3 regions of the Corynebacterium kroppenstedtii DSM 44385 genome follow, and region 1 is predicted to be linked to each of the others. Evidence: riboswitches for the same ligand, from Rfam matches in the RefSeq annotation. Region 1 holds a riboswitch; each other region holds the start of a gene.
The links. Region 1 has a riboswitch for cobalamin ahead of metE (5-methyltetrahydropteroyltriglutamate--homocysteine S-methyltransferase). Riboswitches for the same ligand answer to the same signal wherever they lie in the genome.
Positions count from the first base shown of each region.

Region 1 (6,252 bases):
GATGACGTGAGAGCCGAAACACAGCGCGTGTTCGCCACTCTCACTCCATCGCGATAGCGCACCCGTCGCTACATAACGGCAGCTCAGCGGTCCAAATCTGCCCGAACGCTCCGGGTGGCCTCAACCATGTTGCGCAGCGACGCGGTCGTCTCGGGCCACGTCCGAGTCTTCAGTCCACAGTCGGGATTAACCCATAGAGGCTCAACACCGACGGCATCGATAGCGTCGCGAATAAGTGTCGTGATTTCCTCGACCGACGGCACTCGCGGCGAGTGAATATCCCACACACCAGGGCCAATGCCGAGCGAGAACCCGGCGTCGTGAAGAGCTTTGAGTACCTTCATGCCGTTGCGGGCCGATTCGATGGTGGTGACGTCGGCATCCAGGTCGATAATCGTATCGATGAGCTCATTGAACTGTGAGTAACACATATGAGTATGGATGTGGATATCCGGGCCAGCGCTCGACGTTGCCAATCGAAAGGCTTTCGTTGCCCACGTCGTATAGGCTTGGTGGTCAGCTTTGCGTAGGGGGAGGAGTTCACGAATGGCAGGTTCGTCGACCTGAATAATGCGCGCACCGGCCCGAATAAGATCATCGATCTCATCGCGCAGCGCGAGCGCTACCTGGTCGGCAGTAACCGACATGGGTTGATCTTCGCGAACGAACGACCACGCGAGCATCGTGACCGGGCCCGTGAGCATCCCCTTTACCGGTTTGTCGGTGGCATCCTGCGCGACGCGGAACCAGTGCGTCGTTAGTGGCGACGGACGGGACACGTCGCCGGTGACGATGGGCGGGCGGACGCACCGCGACCCGTAGGACTGGACCCAGCCATTCGTGGTGGAGCAGTAGCCGTCCAGCTGTTCGGAGAAGTACTGCACCATGTCATTCCGCTCGGGCTCGCCGTGAACGAGGACATCGAGGCCAAGATCTTCCTGGGCTTTGATGGTGGACCGCACTTCGTCTTCCATCCGCGCGGTGTATTCGTCCTGGGTGATGGTGCCGTCGCGTTTGTCTTTCCGGGCGCGTCGGATGGCCGATGTTTGCGGGAACGACCCGATCGTGGTTGTCGGTAGCGCGGGCAGCGCCGGGCCGGTGCGGTCGCCAAACGGAACGCGGTGGCGGTCGTCCTCGGTGATCGAGCTCAGCCGCCGTTGAACATCGTCGTTGGTGGGTACACCCCCAGATAAGGCCTGGCTCGATGCAGCAATATAGTGCTCGTCGTCCGGGGTGCTTGCCGACGCGAGGGCACGGTGGAGGAGCGCAAGTTCTTGTATTTTCTCCTCGCCGAAGGCTAATCGATCGCGGACGTCGACGGGCAAACCGGGTTCCGAGCTACCCTCTTGTGCGTCGGTGCCGTCGGCGTTGCGCCCGAGGCGATAGGGAACATGGAGGAGGGAGCACGACGTCGAGGCCACCACCGGCCCGTGCTCGGCGAGTTTTTCGAGCGTGCGCAAGGCTTGTTCGATATCGGTGCGCCAGACGTTGCGGCCATTGACGATGCCCGCGACGAGAGTCTCCTCGCCTGTCCATGCATCGAGCCAGTGTGGGACGGCGCCGTCGGCGCTGGCGGCAGTGTTCCCTGTGGTGGTTTGTTGACTCGGGATGAGGTCGACGGCGATGCCATCGACGCCAGTGTCGCTCAGTGCGGCGAGAGCATGATCACCTGGGCCAAAATAGGTGGCTACCAGCAGTTTGACGTCGGCTTTTCCGGCGGCCTCGGCAACCTTCGTGTAGGCGGACCGGACGCGTTCGATATCGGCGTCGGTGACGTCGCAGGTCAATTGCGGCTCGTCCAGCTGCACCCATTCCGTCCCGGTGGCACCTAAGCGCGTGATGAATTCTGCGTATGCATCGATCAGCGGTTGCCACAGCCCGCCGAGGTCATCGTTGGATGCCTGATCAGCCAAGGTCAGGTAGGTGAACGGGCCAACCAAGACGGGCCGCACGTTGGCGGTGTTCCGCAGCTCGGCGACGTCGGCAAGAAAATCGTCGATAGTCAGATCAAACTTCGTGTCGACGGTGAGCTCAGGAACGATGTAGTGGTAGTTGGTGTCGTACCACTTGGTCATTGCCGACGGGGGAAGATCCGACGTCCCGCGGGCGGTGGCGAAGCGACGATCGATGTCGCGCGGTAGTCGGTTTTCTATCGACGGTGCTGGCGTGTGGTCGGGGGCTGTATGGTCCGGGATTGTGTTGAAGCGTGCGGGGAGAACGCCGAGGTAGGCGCTCATGTCGAGCACGGCGTCGTAGTAGCTGCGCCCCATGGTGGGGACGGATTCCATGCCGGCTGAGGCGAGGTTCTGTGTGTAGGTCGTGGTGAGTTCCCACGCGGTACGGGCCAGGTGGGAAGCGTGTTCTTGGGTTTCGCGCTCTTTATCTGCAGAGACTGATTTCCAGTATTTTTCGCAAGCGCGTTTGAGTTCGCGGCGTGGACCGATGCGTGGCACGCCAAGTGTTGTGAATGTCATTCCTGATCCTCGTCAGTGGTGGACACACGGGCCCGGCGGGCTCCGCGACGATAAGCAGGTATTCGGACTCGTGAGCACTCCGCTGGTGCGCGATGTAGTGCGCTGCTCCTGATGCTGTTCCTGATGGCCGTGAGGTTGTGGCCATCCGGGGCGGAACCTAATTGACACTGCTTCCCAGCGTTCTCCAGGTTGGGGAGGGTCACCAGTGCGTCATTGTGTCGTTTGGTTTTCTCACATACCGCTGCGGGACAGTTCCGGATTCGCACCGGATTCCCTGGTATTTCTGCTTCACGAGAGGGGCAAAACCATTCGCGGGGCAGAAGAACTTATCGCATTACTTATCGTAAACGGTGGTGGGCGGTGTCGTAGGTGGTGGCCCGAATCACTCCTGAAATGAGGAAAGCTTCTGAATCTGTAGGGATGGCCACAGTGGGGACGGTTACAGAGGCACGAGTGGCTGCAGTGCTGGTGCAGCTACAGTGGTGGGGATGGCTACTCAGAACACGTCGAAATTGCACGATGTCATTCGCGTCGTCGGGGCGTCGGAAAACAATTTGCGCCACGTCACCGTCGATATCCCGAAACGGAAGCTCACCGTTTTCACCGGTGTGTCGGGGTCGGGCAAGAGTTCGCTGGTGTTCGGCACGATCGCCGCGGAGGCGCAGCGCAGCATTAACGAGACGTATAACGCGTTTGTGCAGGGGTTTATGCAGGCCCCCAGCAGGCCGGACGTCGATCGTATTGAGGGGATCACGGCGGCCATCAGTGTGGATCAGTCATCGTTGGGCGGGGGTCCACGGTCCACTGTCGGCACTATTACCGATGCTTTGGCTTATTTACGCCTGTTATTTAGCCGTGTTGCCGAACCTCATATTGGTGGGCCTAAAGCATATTCATTTAATCAGCCGACGGTGACGGGCGGCGGCGCAATCAAGAAAGCGGGGCAGAGGAAAGGTAAGGCCAAGCGTTTCACCGTGATCGGCGGGCAATGTGTGACGTGCGAAGGTATGGGCACCGTCTCCGATTTAAAGCTGACCGAACTTTTTGATGACTCGCTATCCCTTAATGATGGTGCTTTAACCATTCCTGGTTACAAAGCTGGAGGGTGGTCAGTTCGGCAAATCGTGGAATCGGGATTCGTCAATGTGGATAAGCCCATTAAGGAATTCACGGATAAAGAAATGCACGATTTTCTTTATCGCGAGCCGGAGCGCATAAAAATAAATAACGTCAACCGAACGTATGAAGGCTTAGTTCTACACCTTAAGAATTCGATGCTGTCGAAAGATCGTGAATCTATGCAGCCGCATATTCGCGAGTTCGTCGACCGTGCGGTGACATACAAGCCATGCCCCGATTGTCACGGCACACGGCTCAATGAGGGGGCTCGAACGTCGACAATCGATGGAGTTTCTATTGCCGACGCGGCAGGAATGCAGATCAACGAGCTGGCCGAGTGGGTGGCGTCGCTCGACAAACCCCAGGTGAAGCCGGTTATTGAGAACCTTCTGGCGATGCTAGACACATTTGTCGATAGTGGCCTGGGCTACTTGACGCTGGACCGCCCCGCGGGGACGTTATCCGGTGGTGAAGCGCAACGGACCAAGATGGTGCGGCACGTGAATTCGGCGCTCACGGATGCCACATATATTTTCGACGAGCCCACCGCCGGGCTGCACCCGCACGATATCGAGCGCATGAATGCCCTGCTCCTGCGCCTGCGGGACAAGGGGAACACGGTACTCGTCGTGGAGCACAAGCCGGAAACGATTGCGATCGCGGACCATGTGATTGATATGGGGCCGGGTGCGGGTAAGGACGGTGGGACGGTGTGCTTCGAAGGCAGCGTGGAGGAGCTGCGTGAGAGCTCGACCGCGACGGGCACTCATCTGCACGATTCCATTCGCCTGAAGGACGCCGTCCGGGAAGCGACCGGCGCGATCACCATCGATCATGCTTCGTTGAATAATCTCGACGACGTTACGGTGTCGATTCCGCTGGGGGAGCTTGTGGCTGTAACTGGCGTGGCCGGCTCCGGGAAGAGTTCGCTGATGAGCGAGCTGCGGCGGCGAAGTGCTGAGCACGCATCCGGCAACTTACCCACCTCTGACCAGCGCCTCGTCTACGTCGATCAGTCCCCGATCAAGGGCGGCCGTCGATCCAACCCCGCCACGTACACCGGAATGCTGGACCCCATCCGCAAATCGTTCGCAAAGGCAAACAACGTCCCCCCGTCGCTGTTTAGCGCCAACTCTGAAGGCGCGTGCCCATCGTGTCACGGCTTGGGCACCATCGACATCGACCTCGGCATGATGGGCCGCGCCAGCTCTACCTGTGAAGACTGCGCCGGCCGGGGCTTCTCCGCGGAGGTCCTGGACTACACGTTGGGCGGCTCCACCATCGCCGACGTCATGGCAATGACCGTCGACCAGGCCCTCCCGTTCTGTCGAGAAGCGAAGGTTCGCAGCGCGGTCGCGATCCTTCGTCGGCTCTCCGACGTCGGCTTGGGCTATCTGACTATCGGACAACCATTGTCGACGCTATCCGGCGGCGAACTCCAACGCCTCAAGTTAGCCGTACACATGGCCGACGACGGCGGAGTCTACGTTCTGGACGAGCCGACGAACGGGCTGCACATGCAGGACGTCGACAAGTTGTTAACTCTGCTGGATAAGTTGGTGGATTCGGGTAAGAGCGTCGTGGTGGTGGAGCATCATCAGGCGGTGATGGCGCACGCGGATTGGCTCATTGACCTGGGGCCAGGCGCGGGTGACGAGGGTGGCCAGGTCGTGTTTGAAGGCACGCCGCGGGAATTGGTCGAGCAGAAGGAGCCCGGATTAACGGGGCGGTATTTACGGGAGGCTGTGCGGGCGTGATTGCCTACCGCACACCCGTCGACAATAAATAAGCTCGAGGTCAACACGGGTTTCCGGGGTCGGTGTTCCCATGGATTAAAGTCCCATGGGTTAAAGTATTGACAGCTCGAGGTGACATAGAGCGTTGTACCAGCAGCCGCGCGGAAACGGGTGGAACGCTGCTGAAAGCGTGCTTGGCAAAGCGAAGCGCGTCTAGCTGCACAGTTGCGCTGCGTTTCACGTGCCGCACGTGCATAATCAGTCCGAGAATGTGCCGGATACGGAGAACCTATGAGCACCAACGGCCCCGTCGAGCCCAATACATCACCAGACCACAATGGCCATAAACAAGGTACAGCGTCGAACACCCCCAAGCGACGCGTCTTCAACACCGCGAATGTGTGCACCGCCATCGCGATTCTCATTATGGCGGCGACGTGGTTGACGCTGGTCCTGATGCAGCCGGACGATCCTTGGGAGTCGCTTGCCGATGGTAAGGGGTCGATCATCGCGCTGGCCGGTTTCGGTGTGAGTGCGCTGATCGCGCTGATCGGGATTGTGCCCAAGCTGCCACCGCGGTCGTTAGCCCTGCTACCTGCGGCGTTGGTCATTAACATCGTGGTTGGGCAGGTGATCGGCACGATGCCGTTGCCGGTTCCTCTATACCTGGACTCCATCGGGACGGTTCTGATCGCCGCCCTTGCAGGTCCGCAGGCGGGCATGGCAACGGGTGTGCTGTCGGCTCTGATCTGGGGAACCTTCAACCCGACCGTGGTCCCCTTCGCGGCGGATTACGCCATGATTGGTTTGCTCGCGGGGCTGGTGCCGTGGACGAAGCGCTGGGTTCCCCCGATTGCCGGCGTGTTCGTCGGTTTGCTGTCCGCGTTGATGGCTGCGCCGGTGGCGTCGTTCATTTTCGGCGG
Region 1 is NC_012704.1:2,019,143-2,025,394, reverse strand. It holds gene CKROP_RS08525 (nucleoside hydrolase) at 1-57, shown strand, start outside; gene metE (5-methyltetrahydropteroyltriglutamate--homocysteine S-methyltransferase) at 84-2,474, opposite strand; cobalamin riboswitch at 2,511-2,799, opposite strand; gene CKROP_RS08515 (ATP-binding cassette domain-containing protein) at 2,963-5,350, shown strand; gene CKROP_RS08510 (ECF transporter S component) at 5,756-6,252, shown strand, end outside.

Region 2 (6,252 bases), 470 kb from region 1:
CCGCGAACTCTGCGGCCTTATCGGTGGCCTTGTCTGCGAACTCTGCGGCCTTCTTCTGGAAAGCCTCAGCGCGTTTCTGGAGAGCATCGGCCTTCTTCGCGTTCTGCTTCCGAGCCTTGGAGGCCTTCTTATCCGCCTTCTTCTGAACTTTCTTAGCCTTCTTTTCTGCCTTGGCGCGGGCCTTATTTAACTTCTTGCCAGCTTTATCCGCTTTGTCGGATGCAAGGTCATAAGCGCGTTCGCTCTCTTCGCGGATGCGATCAACGACAGCCACGGCAGTGGGATTTGCTGAAGCGCGCAGCTGCTCCAGAGTGGACTTCTTCTTTGACATGGCCGAGTTCTCCTTGGATGAGCTTTGGGAGGACGATTTCTTGTCCTTCTTCTTCTCCTGCTTTTTAGCTTTCTTAGCCGCTTTCTTGTCCTTCTTCCCCTTAGCCTCGGAGGAATTATCAGAGGACGAATCGTTGGCGTTCTGATCTATCTTACCGTTATCGCCCTGACCACGCGGTTTCCCGGGGTTGGATTCCTTCGCTTTTGCGTATTCAACAAGGCGCTCGACGGGGTCGAAGTCGCGAGCTTCCTTATTGTCTTTTCGCTGTTTGCGGGCATCGGAGAGGTTGCGTGCCGCGCGCAAAAACATGGTTGTGTCCGACGAGTTCATGGTTCTTCCTCAGTGGTTCCTTACCGGTTTCGTGGTCAGAGGCGGATCTTTATAACGTGTCTTTTACTACTGTAGTGGGGTGAGGGGGCGGTTCGTCTAGTAACTACGTACAATGAGTGTCGTGAGTACGCAGAAGACAGCAACCGCGATTTTGCACACTAATCGTGGCGATATTTCTATCGACCTCTTCGGTAATCATGCTCCCCAGACCGTCGATAATTTTGTCGGGTTGGCTAAGGGCACGAAGGATTACTCGGAGCGCAATGCTTCGGGTGGAGAAGAGGGCCCGTTCTACGATGGCGCAATTTTCCACCGCGTCATCGACGGTTTCATGATCCAGGGTGGGGATCCGACGGGAACAGGCCGTGGTGGCCCCGGTTACCGCTTTGGCGACGAATTCCACCCTGAACTGCAGTTTGACCGCCCGTACCTGTTGGCCATGGCGAACGCCGGCCCGGGTACCAACGGTTCCCAGTTCTTCATCACCGTCGCCCCGACCCCGCACCTGAACAACCACCACACCATTTTTGGTGAGGTCACCGATGCGGATTCTCAGAAGGTCGTCGACACGATCGCGGAAACAAAGACCGATCGCTTCGACCGTCCGCTGGACGACATCGTGATTGATTCCGTGGAGATCGTCGAGAACTAGTTTGTGTCGTCGGTAATCTATCTAGTACCGACGATTGACGACGAGTAACGTGGCGCCCGTGTCAGTGCCTATAGCGTTCCGGTACGTGTACTGCGTTGGTACGTGTAACGTGTGATGACGTGCTGACACGGACGATTCGCCAAACCCCTGTGACCTCGGGCGCGCTGATTGCCTGCATCGTCGTGTACCTGGTGACCGTTGTGCAATCCGGGTCCCTGGACGGCAACACGCATGAATCGTCCTTGGCGGCGTCCTGGTGGCTGTATCTACCCGCGCTGACGCCCGATAACGAAGCTCTCCTCCGTGGGCTGACTTTCAGTTTTCTCCACTCCGGCTTGACGCATCTCCTGTTCAATGGGGTGATGTTGTGGGTGTTCGGGGTCGGCATCGAGCGCACCTATGGTTCGCTGGCGATGGCGATCATTTTTGCGGGCACAAGCTACGGTTCGGCCGCCATGATTCAATGGCGCGACCCCCTGTCCCTGACCGTGGGGGCATCCGGAGTGATCTATGGCCTGATGGCTGTTGCCGCGGGCATGTATCTGAACAATAAACCGCAGATGAGGGCGCTTATCGTCCTCATTGTGGTGAACTTGGGGTATTCGTTAATTACGCCGGGCATCTCCTTGTGGGGGCATATTGGGGGATTGCTGACGGGTGCCCTGATGGCCATCGCGATCTACGGAGCACAGATTGTGACCGGTGTTCGCGGGCCGGGCCGACGTGTGGGACGGTTCGTCGCTGCTGGTCTAGGCACCGCGGGTATGGCGCACGGTGTTGGCTCGATGTCGAGTGGCACCTCATTGCTCGGTGGTGCTGGAGGCGCCATGATGGGGGCCGGTGGATCGCAGCGAAGGCTTATCGCGCGACTGTCAGCGTCGGTCGCTGTGTTCGTGGTCGGTTGTGGAGCGATGGTGGTTTACATCGCACAGGTTGATTCCGCGCTGGGGGTATAAATTCTCGGATTGGGTGTATTTCCCGACGAAAATCGGCATCTGGGCTACCAAAAGGCGGGGATGGGGTCTACAGTTGGTGTGTACAAGACGATGAGGAACCCGGTGAGAATCCGGGGCGGTCGCGCCACTGTGACTTCGTTAGCGGTTGGGCAGTACGCCTGGTCAACCTGGTCGTTCCAGGAAGGGACAGCCCGATTATTGGATCTGCTGGGGTGAAAACCCCAGGTTGGGATCGTGTTTAACGAAGCAGCCAGATACTCGCGTTTTGTATTTACTTTCTTTGTTACGCGTCATATCAAAAGGAGTTGCTGCTGTTGGCTAAACTATATTCTTTTCTCTTGTGAAAGTAGGCGGAGTTTAACTCACGCCCATCACAAATTCTCAAACTAGGAAAATTCTTTTCTTCTAGTGTTGTTACTCCATAACGAAACGCCCAGGCAGGCGCGTGGTCTCGTATGCCAGGGCGTTTCTTCACTTTCATAATTGAGGTCTACACTCGCGTAGGAATACGCACTGTTTATTTTCCAGAAGAGGAAGTATTTGTTATGACCGATTCATCACTTCATGCCGCTCAGCCAGCATCATCTCGGACGTCGGCACGCGCGCTCGCAGAAGCGATCGATGTTCCTTCGTCATTTGTGTGGCTGTTCTCTGCACTGGTCATTGGCCTGTTGGTGTACTACTTCGTTGGTATTGACCAGGGTGCGACCAGCGTCTTCGGTAACGACATGCATATCCACGAGTGGGTACACGATTCCCGGCACTTCTTGGGATTCCCCTGCCACTAATCTTCGCGTCGTCGCCAGGGCTTTCCTGGTAGACGCCCATATTTGGAGTTAAAAAATGGAACGCCAATTCGTTCTACGTTGCGGGGGCTTCGGTTTACTTGCTGGGCTTTTGTCCTTCATCTTCGCCAAGCTGTGGGCAGAGCCCATCATCAGCCGGGCAATCGATTACGAGGAAGGGCGTGACGAGGCCCAAGACGCCCTCGATAAAGCCGCTGGTATTGCCACTGGTGGCGATGAAACCGAACTGTTCAGCCGCACAATTCAATCGACCGTGGGTATCGGTACCGGTATGGTCCTTATGGGGCTTGCCCTGGGCCTGCTGTACGCGGTGGTGTTCAGCCTGTATCTTCGGTACGCAAAGCCAACCAACATTCGAGCCGCTGCTATTGGTGTTGCAGCCGCCATGTTTGCCTGCCTGTACATCGTTCCCTGCTTGAAGTACCCGTCGAATCCGCCCGCCGTCGGTAACCCGGACACAATTAAGCAGCGCACATGGCTCTTCCTCACGATGATTATCGCGTCGGTAATCGTGATGGTCGGGGTTGTTTTTCTGCACAAGGTTTTGTCCGCGCGCATGGATTCATGGGTTGCTTTCCTGATTTCAGCCGTTGTTTTCGCGGTCATCATGTACGCGTTTAGCCGGTTGCTGCCGTCGTTGGGGCATTTGCATGCCAACATCGACGAGTTCGGCCGACACAATTCTGAGACGCCTCGTCCACTGACAGACCCGGATGGGAAGATCGTGTACCCAGGGTTCCCTGCAGATGATCTTTACTATTTCCGTGTCTACTCATTCATGGCCCAGTGTATCCTCTGGGGCGTGATCGGATTTGGCACCGCGTTGGTGTCCAAGAAGGCCATTCATAAAGCCGCTGTTCAGGCTGAGAAAGAAAAAGTCGCGGCCTAAAATTAGATCCCGTAACCGTTCCGCGTAGCTATGTAATTTAAGGCGTAGCTACGCGTTGTCATATTGGTAGACATATCGTGTGTGCCGGAAGATATCCGTGGGATCACGGGATATGTGGCCTGTCTGTACCGATACCGGCTGATACACAGCTATTTAGGTGCCAACATAGCTTGCAGACCAACAATGAAGACTTTATTGTGAGAAGTAGCACCACGGTTTCGTGGTGGTTCAAAAAAGTAGGCCACCGTGCCCTTACACGATGACCTACTCGGGGCAAACCCCTCTTAGCAGAGCTTCTCGATCAGATCGAGTAAAGCTGCTAAGTGGCCAGCCAAAGGCCCATATTTCAAAGCCAGGGCGAGGATCCGTACGATCACGGCCCTGGCTTTGCTTATGCCTTTCAGCCAGCCTTTACGGCCTCTGGGAATAGGCTTCCTATCCACACCATCACCTCCTTCCGTTAAATTGGAGGTCCCCTTCATCGCTGATAGGAGGCCCCACGTGCTTCACGCGGGACAGCCGCGCAGCAACGAAAGGGGGCTTGACATCACGTCAAGGCCGAAAGTAACCATAGCAAATTCGAACGCCCCATTGCCGGCCATGAGAAGTGGGATTGAACAGCAATGGAAACAGGGCATGTGTGCCCATACGCCTTCACATGCCCCATTAATCAGCTCGCTAACATGCTCCTAGCATGCGGTACGCCGGAGATCACTTTCCGTTCTTGAGGTGAAGGAGTCTCGCTGAACCGCCAGGGGCCACCAGCCCGGCACCACGGTCGTAGAGAGCACGCAGTGATCGCACAGCCACAATGTGCCAAGAGGGAATGCGTTGTGTTAATGGAAAGGTCACCTCGTAGTAGGGCGCTCTCAGTGGGATAATTTCAGCATGAGGCGTTTTCATCGGCAGAGCCGCACGACCATCGGCGTGGTGAGGCTTATCGTTGTCTCGGCACCCCTCGCGAGCGCACGTCTGCCGCGGTTCGCGTCGTCAGAAGACACAGTCCGGTGGGCAGATTACCGGCACGAGCTGCGTCGTTACGAGGAATTCAGTGATATTAACGACGCGGGTCCGGGCACGGAAGAAGCGGCCAAATCCACCCGCTTGCGCGTTTTCGTCGGCAACCCGGGCCCGTGGGATGTGGGGGAGTGGGCGGGAAAGCCTTTGCCTCTTGTGTCGCCAATGAAGGTTGCGCAGTGGAGGAAGAACCCGGACTATGACGGGCATCGTGGGGAATCGCTACGCACCTATATCGACCGCGTGGCGAAGTGGGCTGACGATCTAGAACCAGGGGAATACGTCACGGTCAGCGACCAATCGCTGGGCCGCGCACTACTCGTGCATGCTCTGGATGCCCCGCCCGACGCCTTTTGGCGCTGCGATATACCCCCCGAGTGGCAGATGCGATTCCACCGTCGGCACAGCGGTGACAAAGAAATGTGGACTCTCCGCGGCCTGGCACCCGTCGATCCGGCGTCGTCGAGAATGTTGCGATAAGCCCGTTAGAGCGCGTCAGACAGATGTGCCTATTTCCATCCCATAGTCATTAAGAGTCCGACGACGAAGAGCCCGAAACCGATGGCGTAGTTCCATGCATTGAGGTCCTGCATGAACGGGATTTGCGGCCCAGCGATGTAGTTGACCACCAGCCATAGAAGCCCAGCAATGATGAAGCCGAACATGATGATGCGGTACCACAGCGGGGTGGACGCATTGTTGAGCTTGACCGGGGTACGGGTGGACGTCGATGACGACGCGGGCCTCGACTCTGAGGACTCAGTTACCTTTGACTTCGGCATATCAACCTTTCTGACTCCGCGTGGCAGCGCACGAACGATGGTGTTGTCTGCCATGCAAGGTTAAGGGCAGCGCATACATCGGCGGTATGTGGCCCTGTTACACGATGTCGTGGACTCCGACATAACAGCTTTAGCGTCACCATAATACGGTAATGCTGGTGAAACCACTGACACGGTGCCGGTAGAGCGGCGATATGACGACGCTTGAGAAGCCCCGCGATGCCATAACCGACGCCATAACCGTCGTCAATCGTGTTCGCAATTACCGCGAATGATCATCAATCGGCAGATGAATTTTTCTCACCGGTCCCCACACGACGGCGGGTTCATGGCCACGTATCCAGTTGCGAACGTCGTCGGAAGACAGTGCTAGCAGGGCAATAATAGTCGCCGTTGTGAGCAGCAAGTTGTTGTGACCAGCGGCGATCATGCGCATCCCATTGCGATCAAGGATCGAAATCACGATGGCGATGGTGAGGAACAGCATCA
Region 2 is NC_012704.1:40,587-46,838, forward strand. It holds gene CKROP_RS10410 (hypothetical protein) at 1-661, opposite strand, end outside; gene CKROP_RS00185 (peptidylprolyl isomerase) at 774-1,313, shown strand; gene CKROP_RS00190 (rhomboid family intramembrane serine protease) at 1,433-2,269, shown strand; cobalamin riboswitch at 2,331-2,549, shown strand; gene CKROP_RS00195 (CbtB domain-containing protein) at 2,815-3,057, shown strand; gene CKROP_RS00200 (CbtA family protein) at 3,113-3,964, shown strand; gene CKROP_RS11390 (hypothetical protein) at 4,249-4,407, opposite strand; gene CKROP_RS10415 (histidine phosphatase family protein) at 4,853-5,461, shown strand; gene crgA (cell division protein CrgA) at 5,491-5,763, opposite strand; gene CKROP_RS11010 (LssY C-terminal domain-containing protein) at 6,026-6,252, opposite strand, start outside.
Region 2: it holds a riboswitch for cobalamin, as region 1 does, so the genes downstream of both, CKROP_RS00195 (CbtB domain-containing protein) here and metE (5-methyltetrahydropteroyltriglutamate--homocysteine S-methyltransferase) in region 1, are expected to answer to the same signal.

Region 3 (6,252 bases), 930 kb from region 1:
TGCGCCTGAAGATCAAAACTTGCGAGGTCGACGTGGTTTCCGCTGGTCTTCTCTGCGGACTGTGTCGTCGAGTCTGATGCCGACGTGGCGCTGGAGGTGTCATTGTCGTTGTCAGAGGTGCTGCACGCTGCCAGTGACCCGACGGTTGTGAGCAGAAGTGCTGCGGTATAAATCCGTGCCCGGGGAGTTCTCATTACTTGGCTCCTTCGTCGTTTTTCTGTGCGTTGGTGCTGTTGGCAGTTGCTTCGGTCGTGTCGGTTGTGTCAGTCGCGTCGGCCGGGGTCGCGTTGGCCTTGGAGTGATGCTCCATCAGCAATTTCTCGTCCTTGCCGACGCCGGCGATAAGGGCAATTGCGATGAAGGCACACACAAGCAGGAAAATGAACGTGACATTCCATCCCCAGTGCTTGATGATAAAGCCGATTCCTGTCGAGGCAAGCGTTGCACCAACGACGTATCCCATGAGCCCCGTGAATCCAGCCGCCGTGCCCGCAATATTTCGTGGGGCGAGGTCGATGGCTTGAAGGCCGATCAGCATGACAGGTCCGTAGATGAGTCCACCGATGAGGCTGACTAACAACAGAGGAATCCACAAGGGCGAGTTATGGGGGACGAGCCAGTAAGCAAGGGTGCACAGAGCAACTGCACCGAGGAAGAGAATTCCGGTACTTGTGCGATATCCGCGGAAGATTTTATCCGTGACCCAGCCGCAGATGAGGGTGCCAATAATTCCGGCAATTTCGAAGGTTGAGAATCCGGCGATCGAGCCGTTGAGGCTAGCTCCGTGGATGTCGTGGAGATACACAGGCGTCCAGCTGAGGATTCCGTAACGCAGAACGTAGATAAAGATGTTGGCCAGAGCTAGGAGCACCATAACGCGATTGGTCAAAATGTGGCGCCAAATGATGGTGAAGGTCGACTGGTTTGCGATCTCGCTGTCGTCGATTGCTTCGGTTTTGGCCGGGTCGTTCCGGTACTCCTCGATGGGAGGGAGGCCTTCGGACTCAGGTGTGTCTCTAATTAATAGGAAAGCGATGAGAGCAACGATGAGCGAGATAATGCCTGGGAGCCAAAACGCTGATTGCCATTGGTTTCCGGTGATGGACAATGCCCATGCGATCGAGATGCCGACGCCAGCACCGCCCACGTTGTGAGCGCAGTTCCAGATGGCCGTTTTCCACCCGCGCTCTGTCGTCGAAAACCAATGGACGAGGGCTCGGCCGGACGGAGGCCAACCCATGCCTTGGAACCACCCGTTGATGAACATGACGAGGGTGAAGATGGCCACCGTGGCATGGAGGGCGGGGATGGTTCCCAGAAGGATGTTGGTGATGCCTGACAGTGCGAGTCCGAGTGGCATGAACAGTCGTGCGTTCGCGCGGTCAGACAGCGTGGCCATCATGAACTTGGAGAGGCCGTACGAGATATAGACGGCGTTGGCAATAATGCCGATGGCGACTGTATCGAGGATGCCGTCGTTCTTGATCAGTGCGGCGACTGGCGAAATGTTGTTTCGGACCAGGTAAAAGCCTGCATATCCTATGAATATCCCCATGAATACTTGCAGACGGAGCCGAGGATATTTATGGGCGATTTCGTCTGCGGGGAGCAGGGGTTGTGGTGGGAGCGCGCGGAAGGATAATTGGCGCGCAGTTTTCTCTTGTGACACGCCAAATATTATGCGGTAGCTGGGACCCTAAAAAATATTATCAATTGGTAACTGTCGCATCGGTCGAGGTCAGACAGGCCCGCATATCCCCCGAATGGGGATAAAACCCTCATCCTTAAGCGACGGTTGCGTAGGTTTCGGGGACCTCCGGTGACCCCGCGGCGGTTTAGGGCATTTTTTCGCGCTGTTTTCTTACAGAAAACGGTCTTGACGTGGTGATTTGTGGACATTCTGTGTTCCGTGTAGAGTTCTAACACGTTCGAGCGGCTCCCCGAGAGAGCTACTCAACGCAATCGGCGCTCTTTTAATAGACGTGCTGATGGCCCTGTGGCGCAGTTGGTTAGCGCGCCGCCCTGTCACGGCGGAGGTCGCGGGTTCAAGTCCCGTCAGGGTCGCATTTATTTCGGCCGGACTTTGTGTCCGGCCGTTTTTGCATTCCGGGGGCCGCAGCATCACTGTCGTAGAGGCCGCCGTCGTATAACCCCGAATATATCTCCCCAGTGTCGCCGTGTTTCTCCTGCATAAATGGGTAGTTGAGAAGCTCTACCGTAAGCTACCTGTAGACGGATAGCCATCAAACTGGGAAATGCGGGGAATGCAGTGCGAATCTGCAACTGACGCGCAACGGTGACACGCTATTTTGCGTTAAGTCCGGATACCGCGTTTTGCCTTGGAAGGCTAGCCGTGAGCTTCGATATCTCGCGTTTAGGTAGAGAGGATAGTTTTCCATGCGCGGTTTCTCACTCTTTTCCCACTCTGGTTCGGACCATTCGTGGAGGACTCCAACACTTGCAAGCCAATCACCAAGCAATCGCCGAATGACGCGGAAACGCAGGTTGAGCGTGGCTATTCTCGCGTCGGTAACCATGCTGGGAGTGGCCGGTTGTCAGTCGGGAAATGAATCCTCAAATGATGCAGAAAAGTCAGCATCGGATAGCGCTTCGTCGAAGGGGGATCAATCGGGAGACTATCCGGTTACCCTGAAGAATTGCGGCCGGGATTTGGAGATTAAGCAAAAACCTGAACGCGTCGTTGCTTTAAACCAAGGTGTGACCGAGGAATTATTGTCAATGGGCTTCGGTGATCGAGTTGTTGGTACAGCGACCTGGACCGATCCAATTTTGGATAATCTCAAGGCTCAGAATGACAAGATCAAACGCTTGTCCGATAACAACGCCTCGATGGAGACAGTTCTCGATCAAAACCCAGACTTTGTAGCCGCGACATTTGCGCAAACGTTGGCTGATAGTGGTTCCGGAAGTTACGAGAGCTATAAGAAGGTCGGTGTACCGGCATATCTCGATCACACGGAATGCACGAAGTCGGATAAGCCGGGTGATAATGGCGACGGTGGTCGGAAAGAAAAACTCCGGATGTCTGATATCTATACAGATATTCACGATCTCGCCGAGATCATGGGTGACAAAGCCGCAGGTGATGAGCTCCAAAAGAAATTAGAGGACCGCATTGCCAACCTCAGCTCCTCAAGTAAAGACATTCCTTCCGGGACGTCTGTAGCCTTTTGGTTTGCCAATTCAGAAAGCCCGTACATGGCCGGTGGTAAAGGCGCTCCCCAGATTATTGCGGACCAGCTCGGGCTCAAGAACGTGTTTGAGGATAATTCGGAAGAATGGCCACAAATTGGGTGGGAGGCCATAGCCGCGAAAGACCCCGATTATCTCGTTGTGGGAGACCTCACCCGTAAGCAGCAAACTGCCGAGACCGCCAAGGAAAAGATCAAATTCCTTAAAAATAACCCGGTCGCGAAGAATATGAAGGCAGTGAAGAATGACCACTTGATTGTGGTTGCCGGTGGTGATCTCAACCCTGGAATTCGCACTGTTGATGGCATGGAAAAGGTTGCTCATGCTCTCGCTGATGGCAACAAGAATGATGGTCAGGGCTCCTCAGAGGACAATTCTCCGTCAGAGCAGGGGAATAGAGAAGAGTGACGTCGACAGTCAAACTCTGGATTCTCGTTAGTGCATCGCTGGTAGCTCTCTTTGTCTCAATTTTATTTTCTATAACGTTGGGGCCATTGAGTGTTTCGATGACCGATGCATGGCGAGTTGTCGCTTTCAAACTAGGTCTTAGTTCGACGCCCGAAGGGGTCACTCTTTTAGAGCAAAACGCGATTTGGGAATTGCGTATGCCACGTGCGCTGCTGGCTGCAGTGGCAGGTGCTGCTCTCTCCATATGCGGTGCCGTGCTGCAGTCTTTGCTACGCAATGGTTTGGCCGACCCCTACCTGCTTGGTATCAGTTCCGGAGCCTCGGCTGGGGCCGTAGTGGTCGTTCTTACTGCCTCGACGGCGGCGTCGTTTGTGATGGCGCCGGGAGCTTTCGCGGGAGCACTAGCAGCGTTTTCGCTCGTCCTTCTCCTCGCGTGGGCCGCGGGGAATGGTAACCACAACATTATTCTGGCGGGGGTTGCCATTACTCAGCTCTTCTCCGCTCTCACCAGTTTCCTCATCATGTTTTCAGCCGACGCGAACACCACGCGTGGAGTGCTGTTCTGGATGCTGGGCTCCTTGGCGAGTTCATCCTGGCAGACGGTTGCTCTCAGCACTGCCATCTTTGCAGTCAGCTTCGTGGTGCTCTTTTGTCATTCGACGGCGCTAGACGCCTTCACCTTCGGCGCCGATAGCGCGGCGTCATTGGGCATCAACGTCAAGCGCGTCCGGATGGTGGTTATTGGCGTTGCCTCCCTTTTAGCCGCGACGATCGTGTCCAGCTCTGGGGCGATTGGCTTCGTCGGCCTGGTCCTTCCGCATGCCGCTCGGCTGATTGTGGGAACCGGTCACCGCCGGGTGCTTCCCGTCTCTGCTGCTCTGGGGGCCATTCTGTTGGTTTGGGTCGACGCCCTGGGCAGAACGGTGGCTGCACCTGTCGAGATTCCCGTGGGCGTCATCACGGCCCTCGTGGGTGTCCCGTTGTTCATCGCTCTGTTGGTCAAGCAGGGGAGGGGAAGCCGTACTCATGTCTAACAATCATGATGCAGTAACTCAGCGGGCCGCGAACACGGATCGGTCGGTATCGTTCGTTGTTTCCGACGTGTGCTCGCGCGTTCCTCCAGTTAATAACGTGTCGTTCGAGGCTCGTTCAGGTGACACAGTCGGAATAGTCGGGCGTAACGGGTCGGGCAAGACCACTTTGTTGCGTGCTATCGCCGGCCTGGCCCCACATTCCGGTCACGTCACGATTGATGGGGAAGACTGGGATACGATTCCGCGGAAGATTCGCGCACGTCGGATGGCTTTTGTCGCGCAACACAATGTGGCTAGTGCCGACGTCACCGTCCGTGATGTTATCGCGTTGGGGCGAACCCCGTACCTCGGTGTGCTCGGGATGCGCCAAAGCGACCGTGACATGGTGGTGGCGTCGGCACGAGAGGTGGGAGTGCATGACCTGCTTGATCGGCGCTTCGTCCATCTCTCAGGCGGTGAGCAGCAGCGTGTGCATCTCGCGCGCGCTCTGGCGACGCAGCCTGATGTGATCCTTCTTGATGAGCCGACGAACCACCTTGATATCAGTGCTCAGCTGCAGCTGATGGGGTACGTGTCGAGTTCGATTTTGGTGACCGTTGTGGTTCTCCACGATTTGAACCTAGCCGCGAAGTTTTGTGATTACGTCATTGTTTTGGATGGGGGCGACCCAGTTGCTGCGGGGCCGCCGCGCGATGTTTTCACTGAGGACGTCATTGAGCGGCACTTTGATGTGGAATCGCGCGTGTGGGAAACCCCGGATGGGATTAATCTCGAGTTCCACTCGGCGACGACTAATGCCGGTTGAGTAGCCAGATTCCGTCGTCTGTGCATCCCCCTGTGCATCCCCCTGTGCGGCCTTGTAAGTGTTGTACGTGCAGGGTGTGGGGCTACTTGCGTTCTTTCTCAGGCGACAGGTAAAGTATCGTCCGTGCGTGAAGCCCGGGTTACCTGGGCTGACGTGGTGGCCAGATAGCTCAGTCGGCAGAGCGTTCGCCTGAAAAGTGAAAGGTCGCCGGTTCGATCCCGGCTCTGGCCACATCACCCCTACTACACCGATGTGTGGAGTAGGGGTTTACTGCTATGCAGCAACAGGTGCGGATACGTTGCCGTATAGGCAGCGTTGGTCGTCGTCGGGGGCTTAATGAGGCAATGCTTCATGTTCGAGAGCTCTCCATCCCGATCAGATGTGAGCGTGCTGCTACGGGTCTCGGACACGAACATTTACGAGTTAACCCGGTTCCACCGTTTTTATATGGTCTAGAAGTAGTTTCGGTATAAAAGCACAATTTAGATAACGGCGCTGTTAATGACGTATAGAATTCCTTGATAAGTTCTGGCCTCGATGGCACCGTAAGGGGAAAAGGGATGGAATGTTCGCGCATCCGAGAACTTTTCCCAAAAATAGTTGCGGGCAATATTGGTGCTGGTCAAAGAATTGATCGGATATCGGCAAATAGTGAGCCCACGGGAGAGCATTATGTCTCAGACGGCTGCTGAGAATAGAGGAATAGACAGGACGCCAGGAGTGTTTGCCTGGTTTATCCTGGTCATATCTGCTGTTTTGCTAGCAACAGGTGTGTATGTGGCATTCATTCTT
Region 3 is NC_012704.1:503,987-510,238, forward strand. It holds gene CKROP_RS02005 (glycerophosphodiester phosphodiesterase family protein) at 1-194, opposite strand, end outside; gene CKROP_RS02010 (MFS transporter) at 194-1,669, opposite strand; tRNA gene CKROP_RS02015 (tRNA-Asp) at 1,991-2,064, shown strand; cobalamin riboswitch at 2,204-2,351, shown strand; gene CKROP_RS02020 (ABC transporter substrate-binding protein) at 2,488-3,621, shown strand; gene CKROP_RS02025 (FecCD family ABC transporter permease) at 3,618-4,655, shown strand; gene CKROP_RS02030 (ABC transporter ATP-binding protein) at 4,648-5,460, shown strand; tRNA gene CKROP_RS02035 (tRNA-Phe) at 5,619-5,691, shown strand.
Region 3: it holds a riboswitch for cobalamin, as region 1 does, so the genes downstream of both, CKROP_RS02020 (ABC transporter substrate-binding protein) here and metE (5-methyltetrahydropteroyltriglutamate--homocysteine S-methyltransferase) in region 1, are expected to answer to the same signal.